2 regions of the Oceanobacillus longus genome follow, and region 2 is predicted to be linked to the other one. Evidence: riboswitches for the same ligand, from Rfam matches in the RefSeq annotation. Region 2 holds a riboswitch; the other holds the start of a gene.
The links. A riboswitch is a leader RNA that binds a small molecule or an ion and turns the genes downstream of it on or off. The one in region 2 is predicted to bind glycine.

Region 1: it holds a riboswitch for glycine, as region 2 does, so the genes downstream of both, serC (3-phosphoserine/phosphohydroxythreonine transaminase) here and gcvT (glycine cleavage system aminomethyltransferase GcvT) in region 2, are expected to answer to the same signal.

The regions. Positions count from the first base shown of each region.
Region 1 covers NZ_JBHSAO010000008.1:138,129-145,518, forward strand. Annotated here, with positions in the region: gene ACFOUV_RS11310 (phosphoglycerate dehydrogenase) at 190-1,389, opposite strand; gene serC (3-phosphoserine/phosphohydroxythreonine transaminase) at 1,386-2,486, opposite strand; glycine riboswitch at 2,581-2,662, opposite strand; ZMP/ZTP riboswitch at 2,768-2,848, opposite strand; gene ACFOUV_RS11320 (DUF421 domain-containing protein) at 3,005-3,709, shown strand; gene ACFOUV_RS11325 (ion channel) at 3,855-4,256, shown strand; gene ACFOUV_RS11330 (TIGR00341 family protein) at 4,727-5,710, shown strand; gene ACFOUV_RS11335 (hypothetical protein) at 5,781-5,960, opposite strand; gene ACFOUV_RS11340 (general stress protein) at 6,084-6,659, opposite strand; gene ACFOUV_RS11345 (TRM11 family SAM-dependent methyltransferase) at 6,819-7,390, opposite strand, start outside.
Region 2 covers NZ_JBHSAO010000001.1:613,636-621,025, forward strand. Annotated here, with positions in the region: gene comGA (competence type IV pilus ATPase ComGA) at 1-1,005, opposite strand; gene comGB (competence type IV pilus assembly protein ComGB) at 1-35, opposite strand, end outside; gene ACFOUV_RS03140 (YqzE family protein) at 1,152-1,340, shown strand; gene ACFOUV_RS03145 (YqhG family protein) at 1,632-2,411, opposite strand; gene ACFOUV_RS03150 (DEAD/DEAH box helicase) at 2,398-4,059, opposite strand; glycine riboswitch at 4,196-4,283, shown strand; gene gcvT (glycine cleavage system aminomethyltransferase GcvT) at 4,462-5,577, shown strand; gene gcvPA (aminomethyl-transferring glycine dehydrogenase subunit GcvPA) at 5,592-6,941, shown strand; gene gcvPB (aminomethyl-transferring glycine dehydrogenase subunit GcvPB) at 6,934-7,390, shown strand, end outside.

The DNA.
Region 1 (7,390 bases), on a different contig from region 2:
ACGGGCTGCGGGTTGCCTGAGTAACTTTTTTTCATTTCTTATTGCTACAGATCTAAATTGGATAAAAGTTACTTCGTAGTTTATCTCAACTGCGAGGATTATAAAGCAACAAACAAGAAAAATACCAGTCCCTCACTATTAGTAAATAGCGGGAGACTGGCACAGACATTTTATTCTCTTTTATAAGATTTATATCACACGTATGGTAATCATGCCTTCGATCTGTTTAATTTCTTCCTCTAAGCCAGGAATAACATCACCATTTACTTCATTGTCAATATCAATCATTGTGTAAGCATAATCTCCACGGCTTCTATTAATCATATCAGCAATGTTCAAATTATTGTTAGAGAATGCTGAACTGATTTGACCAACCATGTTTGGAACATTACGATGGAAGGCTGTTACACGACTTTTTCCTGTATAAGGAATTGATGCGTTAGGAAAATTTACTGCGTTCTTAATATTTCCAGTTTCAAGATATTCCTTTACCTGTCGGGTAGCCATAATTGCACAGTTCTCTTCTGATTCTCTTGTAGAAGCACCAAGATGTGGAACTGGTACGGCATTTTTCATATTTAATATGTTTTCATTAGGGAAATCCGTAATATATTTACCTACTTTTCCACTTTCAAGCGCTTCGGCCATATCGTTTTCATTCGCAAGCCCACCTCTGGAGAAGTTTAAAATATGTACTCCAGGTTTCATTAGATTAAATGCTTTTTCATTAAACATTTCACTTGTATCTTCCGTCAAAGGAACGTGTACTGTAATATAATCTGCTTCTGCAAATAATTGTTCCATCGTCATCGCTCTCTCTACGTTACGAGACAGCTCCCAAGCTGTATTGATAGAAATGAACGGGTCAAAACCAATAACATCCATATCCAAGTCCAATGCATCGTTTGCTACAAGTGCACCAATCGCACCCAGACCAATAACCCCTAATTTCTTTCCTTTAATTTCATTACCGACAAACTGTTTTTTCCCTGCTTCAACAAGACTTGGAACTTCATCACCTTTACCTTGTAGCGTTTTTGCCCATTCAATTCCAGCAAATAAATTACGTGATGAAGCCATTAATGTAGTTAGTACGATTTCCTTTACAGCATTTGCATTGGCTCCTGGCGTGTTGAAAACAACAATCCCGTCTTCCGTACACTTGTCGACTGGAATATTATTAACACCTGCTCCAGCGCGTGCAATTGCCTTCAAATTAGGGTCGAATTCCATCGAATGCATATTAAAACTACGAACAACAATCGCGTCCGGATTTTCAGATTCATTATCGATTGCATAATCACCGTTATTGAAAACATTTAGCCCGGTGTCTGCAATATTATTTAATGTCTTTATTGTTTTCACTTTATCTAATGTTAGTGTGCTCATTTTCTCTCCTCTTTCTGTTCGTAGTTAGTTTCAAAATCGTTCATAAATGTAACCAATGCTTGAACTCCTTCTATAGGCATTGCATTATATATGCTGGCTCGCATGCCTCCAACAGAACGATGTCCTTTTAACGTCTCAAGCCCCTTCGATTGTGCTTCCTTTACAAAGGCAGCATCCAATTCAGTAGAATCGGAAACAAAAGGAATGTTCATTAGCGAACGACTATCCTTACGTACCGGTGATTTAAATATAGAAGATTCCTCAAGGGCATGATATAGAATTTGTGCTTTCTTTCGGTTTATTTTTTCCATTTCCTTTATACCGCCAAGACTTTTTAGCCATTCAAAAACAAGCTTGGCCATATATATCCCGTATGTGGGTGGTGTATTATACAATGAACCACTCTCACTATGTGTTTTATAATCAAGCATAGCCGGGCAATTTTCCGGTGCGCGACCAATTAAATCTTCCCGAATAATAACAACAGTCAATCCAGCAGGGCCGATGTTCTTCTGTGCTCCTGCATAAATTAAACCAAATTTCGATACATCGATTTCTTCTGATAAGATATTGGATGACATATCCGCTACAAGTGGAACGTCCCCTGTATCTGGAATCTCTAAATAAGCAGTTCCTTCTATTGTATTATTTGTTGTAATATGCACATAATCTGCTTCTGGATCAATCATACTCCGGTCAACAGCAGGTATATATGTAAAGTTATCATCCTCTGATGAGGCGATGACACGAATAGTTCCAAATTTCTTAGCTTCTTTGATTGCTTTCTTTGACCATGATCCCGTATTAACGTAGTCTGCTTTTCCATTTTTACCGAGCAGGTTCATTGGGACTGTTGCAAATTGCTGTGAAGCTCCTCCTTGAATAAAAAGCACTTTGTACCCTTCAGGAATAGCCATTAATTCTCTCAGCAGTTTTTCAGCTTCTGTAATAATATCCGTAAATAGTCCGGAACGATGACTTAATTCCATCACAGACATACCTGAATTTCTATAATTGACTACTTCTTCTTGAGCTTTCTCCAATACTTGCAGCGGGAGCATAGAAGGACCTGCTGAAAAATTATATACTCGTTTCATGTTAACACCTCATCCTTATTATTCTTTCATCAAGAGATATAAAAAAGAGACTGGTCTCCCAATCTCATTAAACATCAAATAACATAAAAGTAAGTGTTATTCTTCTGTCCTTTTGCCTGAGATCTTGAACCCTTCGGCGTTGCAATTATTCTTGCATCCTCTCCAGAAGCTGCTCCTGTTATAGTCTGACCCACAACAATCATAGCTTTTTAAACTATTCAATTATATAAGAATATCCTCGCCTCCTAATAGCACAAAGAGGCAAGGGGAAATTCTCCCCTTACCTCTGCCCAGGCGAACGACAATTCGATATCATATGCTCCCTCGCGGTTATCCGCGTTTCGCCAGTTGCATATGACCTTTAATTTGTTATAATCCTACCAAATTTTTCACTAAATTACAACCTATAAAATGAATTTCCTTAAAATTCTTCAAGCAATACCTAAAATGTATTTTTAAAGTAGATATTGGTAAGAATAATAGTATACGATTATTCTAGTTTATCGGGGGAGTAAGCGATGGAGCTCATACAAATGTCTATGAAGCTAATTATAGGATTTTTTTTGTTGTTTTTACTAATCAGAATTATCGGGAAGAAACTAATAGATAAATTTACGCCATTTCATTTTATTTCAGCAATTGTTTTAAGCGAGTTGTTAGGAAATGCCGTCTATGAAAATAGTATCTCTATCATTTATATCATCTACACGATACTTATATGGGGAATTTTATTATTTACAGTCGAATATATCGGTCAAAAATCTTTATTCTTAAGACAATTGTTCGAGGGGAAGCCATCCATGGTGATTCGAAACGGAAAGGTTGACTTTGAAGAGATGAAAAAAAGTCGTATTAACATGAATCAATTGCAAAGTTTATTGCGTCAAAGCGAAATTTTTTCCATTCGTGAAGTTGCATTTGCATTTATCGAATCGAATGGCTCTATTAGCGTATTAAAAAAATCAACCTATCAAAAGACAACCTTAAAAGACTTTAATATGCCTTATCAAACTGTATACCTACCTATAACACTTATCAAAGATCGGGAGTTAATCATTGAAAATTTAAATGAAATAAATAAAGATATTGCCTGGTTAAAACACGAATTATTAGCAAAGGGCATTAATAAAATGGAAGATGTCCTTTTTGCTGAGTGGTTGGAGAATGACGGATTATTTGTTGTGCCACATATATCTTTAAAAAGCTCTAAAAATCAATTATAAACACTATATATAACAATAACTTTGATTTGCTTCTATGACAGCACGATTAGCCCTATTTACTTCATTGTCAATATCTTCCATAGTTTATTCCCATACGGTTTTGGGAATGGTTTCTTAAACCATATAGAGATGAAAGGGTATTGACATGTATAATTTTTTAATCGGAGCAACGATTGTATTTATAGCAATTAATCTTTATTATTTTTTTGCAAATAAAACCTATCGAAAAAGTTATTTCAGTACAGCTCTTTTTCTAAAACTGTTTTTCGTTTTATGTGGCGTTTTAGTTGGTTTCGCCCTACTGTACTACCTTCTATCTTTAGAGGACGTTATTTTAGTTGAAAGTCTTACCAATCGGGAACCAGTTGAACCTACCTTCTTGAATCTCCTTTATTTTAGTGGAGAGACCCTTTTCTCAGTAGGGTATGGTGACATGCTTCCAGTAGGATCAGTACGTTTCTTTGCAATTATTGAATCTGCAATCGGTGTTCTCCTGCCAACAGCTTACTTCATGAAAGCTCTGGATTCATCGAATAAGAAGGATTAACAGTGATACCAAATTATCAGAGCTTATCGACATTCCGGATTTTTTGAAGGTTATTAAAATGTTTTCTCTTAAATATTAACTCTGTTTACTAAAAGATTGGAACTGGTTACGCGCCCCACCGAAAAAAAACTGTTGTTATTGACATAATTTGTAAAAACTACGAAGTAACTGCGATCCCGCCGTCCACGGAAAGCGAAGTATATTTCCCAGAGCGGCCGCCGAAGCTCCCATCTTATGTCGCAATTTATCTCTACTGCGAAGATTGAAAAGCAACAATACTTACGAAGAGATCCAATATCCAAATGTTACGATACAGAAGTTTCATAAGTATCCATGGAATTGAGGATATGTTTAAACGGCAGAAGTTTCCAGTTTTAAAAAAGTGAATTAGCATCATTATTCATTATTAAAAGAGAAATATAGGCAACAATAAGGCGTAATATTTTCTTTGTATATGGGAGACGAACATTATGCCATTACAGTTGCTTGAAATTTATGCCCCTAAGGACTTTTTAAATATAGAAGAAATAAAAGATCATTTTTCTGTTATTTCCTATTGGTATTCCGAAGAAGAGAAAAAAAAGCATTTAACACGGATTCTATTAGAAACCAATGACGTAGAATCAATGCTTGATTATTTGGAAAGGTTGCCCGGTGGTGAAGACGTTTATCAAGTTATGTTGCTGCCGGTACAAACATATCTTCCAAGGAAAAAAGAGAAAGAAGAAGGGGATGAAAAAAAGGACCTGCAGCGGGCGAGTCGGCACGAATTATATACGGCAGTTCAGGGGTCAAGCCGTATAAGCGTCAGTTATATTTGGTTTATTATTTTCTCCGCTATCGTAGCTACGGTTGGCATTATAAAAAGCAGTCCAGCAATCGTCATCGGTGCGATGGTAATTGCCCCACTTATTGGTCCCGTAACAGCTATTTCATTTGCTTCCGTTCTCGGTGATTTTAAATTAATACGTCAGTCCATTATTACATCTCTAGTTGGAATAGGAATTCCAGTAGTAATTGCCGCTATATTTAGTTTTTTCTTCGATCCACCAATTTACAGTGATGAGTTTCTTTCGCGGACAGACATTCAAATTATTGATGTAATTGCGGCGCTCGTATCTGGTGCTGCAGGTGCACTTTCTTTTGTCAAAAGAAATACAGGTGCTCTTGTAGGTGTTATGGTTTCAGTAGCCTTGCTCCCGCCTGCTGTTGTATTCGGTATGATTCTCGGAACGGGGAATTGGACTGAAGCTCTTGTCCCGTTTATTCTATTAATGGTCAACATTTACTCAATACTTTTATCGGCTGTAATTGTTTTCTGGTTAAGTGGTATTAAACCAAACAATTGGCAGGATCTGCAAAAGGCAAATATATCCCGGAAACGTTCTCTTCTATTTATTTTAACAATCACTGTTATACTTATAACCGCTATTCTTTTTATCAATTTTGTCTGATACACGGGACTAGGGACAGGTTTATCATCTCAGTTTTACCGACCAACGGAGAAAAGGAACCCCCTCATCCCTACTCAAGCTCTTGATATGCTTTCTGATATTTTCCACCAGCAGCAACTTCAGAATGGTACAAAGCCTTAAGGGCGAAGCTTTTCTCCAGATCGTGTTCCTCCATCATTTGTTTTAATCGCTTTTGTAATTCCTCGTTGTTGCTAACCAATTTTTTCATTTGAGATTTCATGTACTTCATCGATTCTAAAACTCCCTTCCATATAAAATATGTTATGTAAGTATAGCATTAATCATCTACACGGTAAAAAGGGAGAGGAGAACTCTTGTAAAGTTCTTCTCTCCTTCGTTCCTGAAAAATATTTTATAGTTTATTTGAGCCATTTCCTTCAATGATTACTGCTTCAGGATACATCGTCGTGTTAACCGTATCATTTGTTAAGAAGGTGCGGTAGACAAAGTTTTCATTATTCTCGTTTGCTTCTACCATTACAATGAGTTTTCCGTCCTTCAGATACTGTTCATACTGTTTCGCTTGCTCTTCCGGTATACCGGCTCCAACCAGCGCACCGACAAGTCCTCCACCACTGGCACCAATACCAAGACCCGCAAGTGTTGTTGCCAACGGGCCTGCTGCTAGTAGTGGACCTACACCAGGGATTGTTAATAATCCAGCTTCAACAATCAAGCCACTAATACCGCCTAGTACACCGCCCGAAACAGCACCAATTCCAACACCTTTTCCTGCGTTTTTGCCTCTTCCACCTTTATTTGATGATACGTCTGTGTTTGTTTCCTCTTCAATATCTTTTACTTTATCCTTGTCTTTAGCAAAAACGGATATGTCTTCTTTTCCATATCCTTGTGCTTGCAACTCTTTAATAGCTTTCTCTGCATTCTTAACATTAGAGAAAACGCCACCGATTAATTTTTTATCCATTTTAACATCAGCTCCTTTAATTTTGTCTATACTTCTTGCATACCCGGTCTGATGAAAATGAATCATCTACACAATGATAGATGGTTAAAATAAAAATCAATCCTTTGCAAATAATAACAGAGAAGACAAGTGGTGTCCCCTCTGTTAAGCTAGTTACTATCACTCACATACGATTACTTCACGAGTAAATAATCCTGATAGGTCTTTTTTAGCAACCGCCCTATCCGTAATTGAAAATCCCGCTGCTTCAATAACTTCATCGATCGGCTCAACCGTTACGACGACTAGTTTATCTGCAAATCTCCGAGCACTTTGGAGCATTTCTAGTTGCTCTTCATCTGAGATAACCGAACATAAATTATAAGGCAAATCAATAATTGCGACATCATAGTGGTTCGTGATATCCCGAATATCAGCTAAGTTTACTTCTCCCTCAAGATTAAAATGTTCGATGTTTTCTCTTACGCCATTGATGATTAGACGATTTCTGTCGCTTCCTACGATATCAATACCCATCGATAGAGCTTCTACTAGTACTGTCCCAATTCCACAACAGGGATCAATTGCTTTGATGTCGTGTGGAATTGGAATAGCAATATTTGCAACCGCCCTTGCCACACGTGTACCCAGCGCAGTCGAATATTCATGTGGCTTCTTCTGATGTTGCAACCAGACAGGCTCGCTTTTCGTATAGTCGCCGAATACCCATCTCCCGTTCACGTTCGTTACGC
Region 2 (7,390 bases):
TTACGAATTGAAAATCTCTTCAGAAATGAATCCATATGCAAAAGCCTTCTTTCTTAAATACTCAAATGAATGGAACATTTCTGGTTTCGTATGTTCCTTGCCTTCTACAACACTCTTTAGAATTTCACCATCCAGCAATTCAAGTATTGCAGCTCTGCGTGTTACATCGTTCATTTGTAAGGGGAGCAATTCTAATGCTGCCACTGCGATGAGGGACTGTTTAAGGTCACTTTCTTCAATCCCCATGTCAATTAAACGGTGAATCGTGCCTGCAGCATTTTTTGCGTGCAGAGTACTTAAAACAAGATGTCCTGTCAAAGAAGCTTCAAAGGCAAATCGCGCCGTATATTTATCACGAATTTCTCCCACCATAATAATATCGGGATCATGACGTAGGGCTGCTTTCAGTCCAGTTTGATACGTGATCCCAGCTTTTTCATTTACCTGCACTTGGAGAATGTGTTCCATATTCTTTTCAATTGGGTCTTCCAATGTAATCGTCTGATAAGATTTTTCCTGTAAAATGGATTCCAGAAGTGCATATAGAGCTGTAGTTTTACCACTCCCAGTAGGGCCTGTAAATAGAATGATCCCCGCACGGTTCGTAATCCATTTCTTAATTCTATTTAATTGGTTTGGGAAAAGAAATAGTTGTTCCAAAGAGAGTGTCGTGTCCTGTGGAAGAATCCTTATAGCCAGACTTTCTGTATGATTGAGAGGGAGTGTTGAAATTCGCAATGAAAATAATTTGGAATCTGATTTATGAGCAATGGTACCGTTCTGAGGTTTCCTCGATTCACCAATGTCCATTCCAGATATGAATTTATAGTAAGTAAGAAGTAATTGATACTGTTCCATTCGAATTCTTTTATGGAATATTCGTTTCCCTAGAATGCGGAAATAGATGTCGGTATGATCCTGAAATGGATAGAAGTGGATATCGGAAGCATTTGCTATGAACGAAGCGTTCAGAAGGTTATTAGATAATTTCGCTGCAGGATTCAATAATTTTTCACCTCCTTATAAAATCCAACAAATAATATATTCGACAGGCTTTGCTAAATTCCTTCTTCAAATTAAAAAATTTTTGAATATATTTTTTCATAATGCAAAGGATAAGGGTATAACTTAAACATAGGGTGGGGCTTCATATGTCAGGAAATGATTATTTGAAATTTATTACCGAGCAGTTGATCTCCTATATGGACTTATCTTCAGAGGAAAAGCAGAAGCGGAAAAAGCAAAAAAAGGACTATCCTATTTATACAAGCAAATGGCTTGGAATGCTCCCATTTACAATAAGAATAATGTTTCAAAAGGAGAATGAGAATAGCAGATAAACGGGACTGCTATTCTTTTTCGTTGGTAGAAAAGTATAAAACTTTTCTATTTGCATAAGTGCAACTAAGGCACTCGCCAAAAGGCTTGGCGAATGCCTTAGTTGTCTAAAGAGGTAAGAAAGTATAAACTTTTTCTCAGCAAATAATTCTCCCACATAAACGGCCGCGTCCAGCTCCAGCGCCCAGGGACTAGCGAGACTTCCTTCACCCCATACGATAAGTCAATCTCCTACAGATCAGTCCAGTCCGTAGTCCCTAAACGGGCGCTTGCGCTTTTGTTTACTAGTGGGTTTATAATGCGTCTTCTTTGAGATAAAATATCCCGCCATTGATCATACTTATTGTTATTTTCGGGTCATAACGCTTGGTTAATTCATCCATTTCTTTCTTCATTTGTTCCGTTTCCGTCTCTCCTTCGTAAAAATGTTTCAGCGTTCGAATTTCTTCATCCAGTATTTCCAATGACTTTTTTGCCCATTGATGTTCCTGATTATAAATATAATTCGTTATCACATCCTCAATTCTCAAATAACCACTTCTCAGTTTTATGATAGGAGAGATTGTAAAGCAGAAATCAGATATTTTTGTCTGCAACTCCAGCTCACCCAATTCTGTCATCATATCTAGTTTCATTCTGCCATTCACCAGATGCAGACCGATAGAGAAAACTTCATCTTTTTTATGCTGCCCTTGATAACTAACCTTAATATTAGTAACTAGCCATGGATATAGAGGTACCTTGTTTGTTGTATTCACTTTCTGAAACAGTTTTGTGAAACGTTCATTGCACTTTAGGTTATTCATTATCTGTTGCAGTCTTGGACTTCCAAAATGAATCCATTCACCAGGGACATCACGCTTTTTTGGATTTGTAATCATTGTGAGTTGCATTGGATCACCATCACGTCCAATTTTTTTAATGTAATGCCAATAAAATGGTCGATTCATGAGCTCCCGGTCCATCTGTTCATTCAACTGTATTTTTAATACGCCTTCATTGTTGTGGATAATCCCACAATTCTTTGCTGAGAAATAATCACATAAAAATGAATTCAAATTAGTTATTGCCATAAAGCTTCTCCTCAGTTGTATTATGGATTGGTGTACTTTTAATGATGGATGATAGATTATTTAATTTAATTCTCACTTCACCTGAAGATGTAGATTCGTTATAAATGGATTCCATTTCTGACTCAATGCTTTGTATATTTAGTTCTGCAAGAATATCGTCCAGATTCCCCACAACTTTTTCAAACAGGTCAATTTTTTCATACAAGAGATTAAGGATATGTTCTTCAATTGTATTACGGATAACGATATTATAGATATGCACATCCCTTTTTTGACCAAATCGGTGAATACGACCAATTCTTTGTTCCAAACGCATTGGATTCCATGGAAGGTCATAATTAATCAAGTGACTACAGAATTGAAGGTTAATCCCTTCTCCGCCAGCTTCCGTTGCAATGAGCACTTGCGCATGATCCTTGAAAAGTTGTTTCATCCAATCTTTTTTTCCCCGCTTAAATCCACCTCGGAAAGGCACAGATGAGATACCGTGCTGTTGCAGATACCATTGCAAATAAAATTGGGTCGCTCGATATTCCGTAAATACAATGACCTTCTCATCACCTAATGATTTAATCAATTCTACAATCTTATCAGCTTTTATGTGATGTGGAAGCTGCTCGATTTTGGATAATAAAGGCTTTATTACAATTTCATTGTTTTTCTGTTCCGCAATTTTACTTAATGACATATAGCATGCTTCGCGTGAAGAACAGATTTCTCTTAAATAAGTTATTTTCGAAAAAGTCGAGAATCCTAGAGAAATATTTACCAAGTGGTCGTATACATCGCGACTTGCTTCAGGGAAATCAAGCCAGATTGTTTCAATTTTGCGTTTCGATTCATTAAGATTGGTTGCTTTTCTTGTATTCCTGATCATAACCTTTTGAATCAACTGCTTTAAATATGGATCTTGTTCGAGCTTACTTCGGTCTTTTCCAAATTTATCAATAAACGATTCATAGCTTCCTAAATGTCCAGGTTTTAGAATTGTAATCAAATTAAATATTTCAATCAGACGATTTTGCACGGGGGTTGCAGTTAATAGTAAACAATATTTCTTTTTTAATGCACGGGCAAATTGATAGTTTTTCGTTTTATGATTTTTCAGCTTATGCGCCTCATCAATAAGAATGAAATCATATTCCATCTCGAGAATCTCACCCTGATTCGGAGGACGTTTTGCAGTATCCAACGAAGAAACAATTACTGAGTTATCTTTCCAACTGTAGTTCTTTCGATGAGCTACTGCTGGAATATAAAATTTTTCATTTAATTCATTTACCCACTGATTGACAAGGGAAGCCGGAACCAGAATAAGGGCATTTCTTACTAAGCCTCGAATCATGTATTCTTTTAAAATAAGTCCTGCTTCGATGGTTTTTCCCAAACCGACCTCGTCGGCCAATATTGCTCTGCCATTCATCCTTTCAATTGCTTGTTCGGCTACTTCGATTTGATGATCTAGAAACTCCATATGTGGAAGATACTCAAGCGAACGCAACCCATTAAACGATGGAGCAATTGTCGTAAGTTCAGCTTGGTAGGCCATTGAAAAAAGATCCCAACTGGAAATTTGCTCATCTTTATCAATGACTGACTCTAGTTGATCTATAAAGGTTAATTCTTTTTCAATATGAATAGAATCCATATAATAATTCCACTTCCTACTAATAAAATTTGGATTTTACTACAAATTTGTTTTTAATTATGATATAATTCAAAAAGAAATAGATTTTCTTGATACTGGTACATAGTATAACCAAATATGGATTTTTCATCAGCGGATGATTACAAGGGGAGAGCTTACGATTAGTAACGCCGAAGGAGCAAGTTAAGAGCGAATCTCTCAGGCAAAAAGACTCTTGTAGGACGCAACTCTGGAGAGTGTTTACAGTATGTAAACCACCCACGAAGCAAGTATCTGTACGAATTGGCTATATTCTAACGTGCAGGTATGCAACTTTCTGGTTTAAGGACAGAGATTTCTTCAGTTTGGAAGAGATCTCTATTTTTGTGCATTTTTTTAACTAAAGAACAGGAGCGTGTTGGGATGAGTGAATTGAAACGTACACCTTTATTTCCTGAATATGAAAAACATGGGGCAAAGACGATTGACTTTGGAGGATGGGATCTGCCTGTACAATTTTCCAGCATTAAAAAGGAACATGAAGCAACTCGAACAAAAGCGGGGCTTTTCGATGTATCCCATATGGGTGAAATCTCTGTTAAGGGACCGAAAAGCTTGGAATTTTTGCAACATTTAGTAACCAATGATGTTGCAAAATTAGTTCCCTCTCGTGCACAGTACACAATCATGTGTTATGAAAATGGAGGAACGGTTGATGATCTGATTATTTATATGCTTGCAGCTGACAATTACTTACTTGTTGTAAATGCAGCAAACACAGAGAAGGATTATGAATGGCTTGTACAAAACAATCAGTATAATAGCGATGAACTTTCCATTACAAACATTTCAGACGAATACGTTCAATTGGCACTGCAAGGGCCAGAATCGGAAAAAATACTGCAAAAAGTTACCGATACAGATTTAAGTGAAATTAAATTTTTTAGATTTATGGATCATGTTTTATTTACTGGTTTGAACCAGCCTGCAATTGTTTCTCGCACAGGATACACAGGGGAAGACGGATTCGAAATATATATTGAAAAATCGCAAGGAGCCGCATTGTGGAATCTGATTATGGATGCAGGTAATGATGCAGGTCTTGAACCAATAGGACTTGGTGCCAGAGATACACTGCGTTTTGAAGCAACACTCGCCCTGTACGGTCAAGAATTATCAAAAGATATTACACCTGTCGAAGCTGGTTTGACATTTGCTGTAAAAGTAAATAAAGAAGCCGATTTTATTGGCAAAAAAGTATTAAAAGAACAAGTTGAGAATGGGACAACAAGAAAATTGGCAGGAATCGAAATGATTGATAAAGGAATTCCGCGTCATGGTTACCCTGTTTGTAAAGATAACGTGGAGGTTGGGTTTGTCACTTCAGGGACCCAATCACCTACACTGAATAAAAATCTTGGACTCGTATTGATCGATTCACAATTTGCAACAGAAGGTACTGAATTGGAGGTACAGGTAAGAAAACGCACACTTAAAGCTCAAGTTGTAAAAACTCCATTTTACAAACGAGATAAATAGAGGGGGAACTAGTAATGGAATTTCGTTATTTACCTATGACTGAAACCGACAAACAGGAGATGCTTGATACAATTGGTATTGAGTCAACGGATGAACTTTTCTCAGACATTCCAAACAGCGTACGTTTTCAAGGGGAATTAAATCTGAAGAAACCTGCAAATGAATATGAGTTAAAAAAAGAACTTACTGCTATGGCAAATAAAAATGCAAATTTAACCGAGTATACTTCCTTCCTAGGTGCAGGAGTATATGACCATTTTATTCCATCTGTCGTGGATCATGTTATTTCACGCTCTGAATTCTATACTGCTTACACACCATATCAGCCAGAAATCTCTCAAGGAGAACTCCAGGCAATCTTTGAATTTCAGACGATGGTTTCCGAATTAACCGGTATGCCTGTAGCCAATTCATCCATGTATGATGGTGGAACATCACTGGCAGAAGCAGTTAATTTAAGTGCCGCTCAAACGAAAAGAAAAAAAGTACTTGTATCCAAAGCGGTTCATCCAGAATCACGTGCGGTAATTGAAACATATGCAAGAGGTCAAAATGTGGAGATAGTGGAAATTGGATTAAATGACGGTTTAACTGATCTTGATCATTTGGAACAGGAATTGGATGATACTATTGCAGGTGTTGTTATTCAGTACCCTAACTTTTTCGGTCAAATTGAACCACTACAAAAAGTGGAAGAGCTAATCAATCAGCAAAAGAAGACAATGTTTATTGTTTCAAGCAATCCATTGGCACTTGGATACCTTACTCCTCCTGGTGAATTTGGGGCAGATATCGTTGTAGGTGATACTCAAGTATTCGGTATCCCGGCGCAATTCGGTGGCCCTCACTGTGGATACTTTGCAACTACTGAAAAGTTAATGCGAAAAGTACCTGGTCGCCTTGTTGGGCAAACGAAAGATGAAGATGGTATAAGAGGATTTGTTTTAACATTGCAAGCTAGGGAGCAGCACATTCGTCGCGATAAAGCCACTTCAAATATTTGCTCCAACCAAGCCTTAAATGCACTTGCAAGTTCAGTTGCAATGAGTTCCATCGGAAAACACGGATTAAAAAAGATGGCAACCTTAAATATGCAAAAAGCAAGGTATGCGAAATCCAGCCTTAAAGAAGCGAATCTTGAAATCGTATTTGAAAGTCCATTTTTCAATGAATTTGTAGTGAAACTTTCTGATTCGGTCTCTGAAATTAATAAGAAGTTATTTGAAAAGGGTATTATTGGTGGGTATGACCTAGAACGGGATTATCCCGAATTAAAAGGTTATATGTTAGTAGCGGTAACTGAAATTCGCACAAAAGAAGAAATTGATGCATTTGTAAAAGAATTGGGGGATATCAATGGCTAATCAGGATTTTCCATTAATTTTTGAACGCAGTAAAGAAGGAAGAACAAGCTACAGCTTTCCGGAGTGGAATGTCACTGAATTCGATTTGGATTCAGAATTGGAAGAAGTATATATTCGGAAGACCCCACCTGAATTACCGGAAGTAAGCGAACTTGAAATCATGCGCCACTACACAGGACTTTCCAATAGAAACTACGGCGTAGATTCCGGATTTTATCCACTTGGTTCCTGTACGATGAAATATAACCCAAAAATCAATGAAGATGTTGCGAGATTGGAAGGTTTCAGTCATATACATCCTTACCAAGACCCGAAAACGGTTCAAGGTGCAATGGAAATGCTTTATGATCTGCAAACCTCACTAAAAGAGATTACTGGCATGCATGAAGTTTCCTTGCAATCAGCCGCAGGAGCACATGGGGAATGGACTGCGCTTATGATGATTCGAG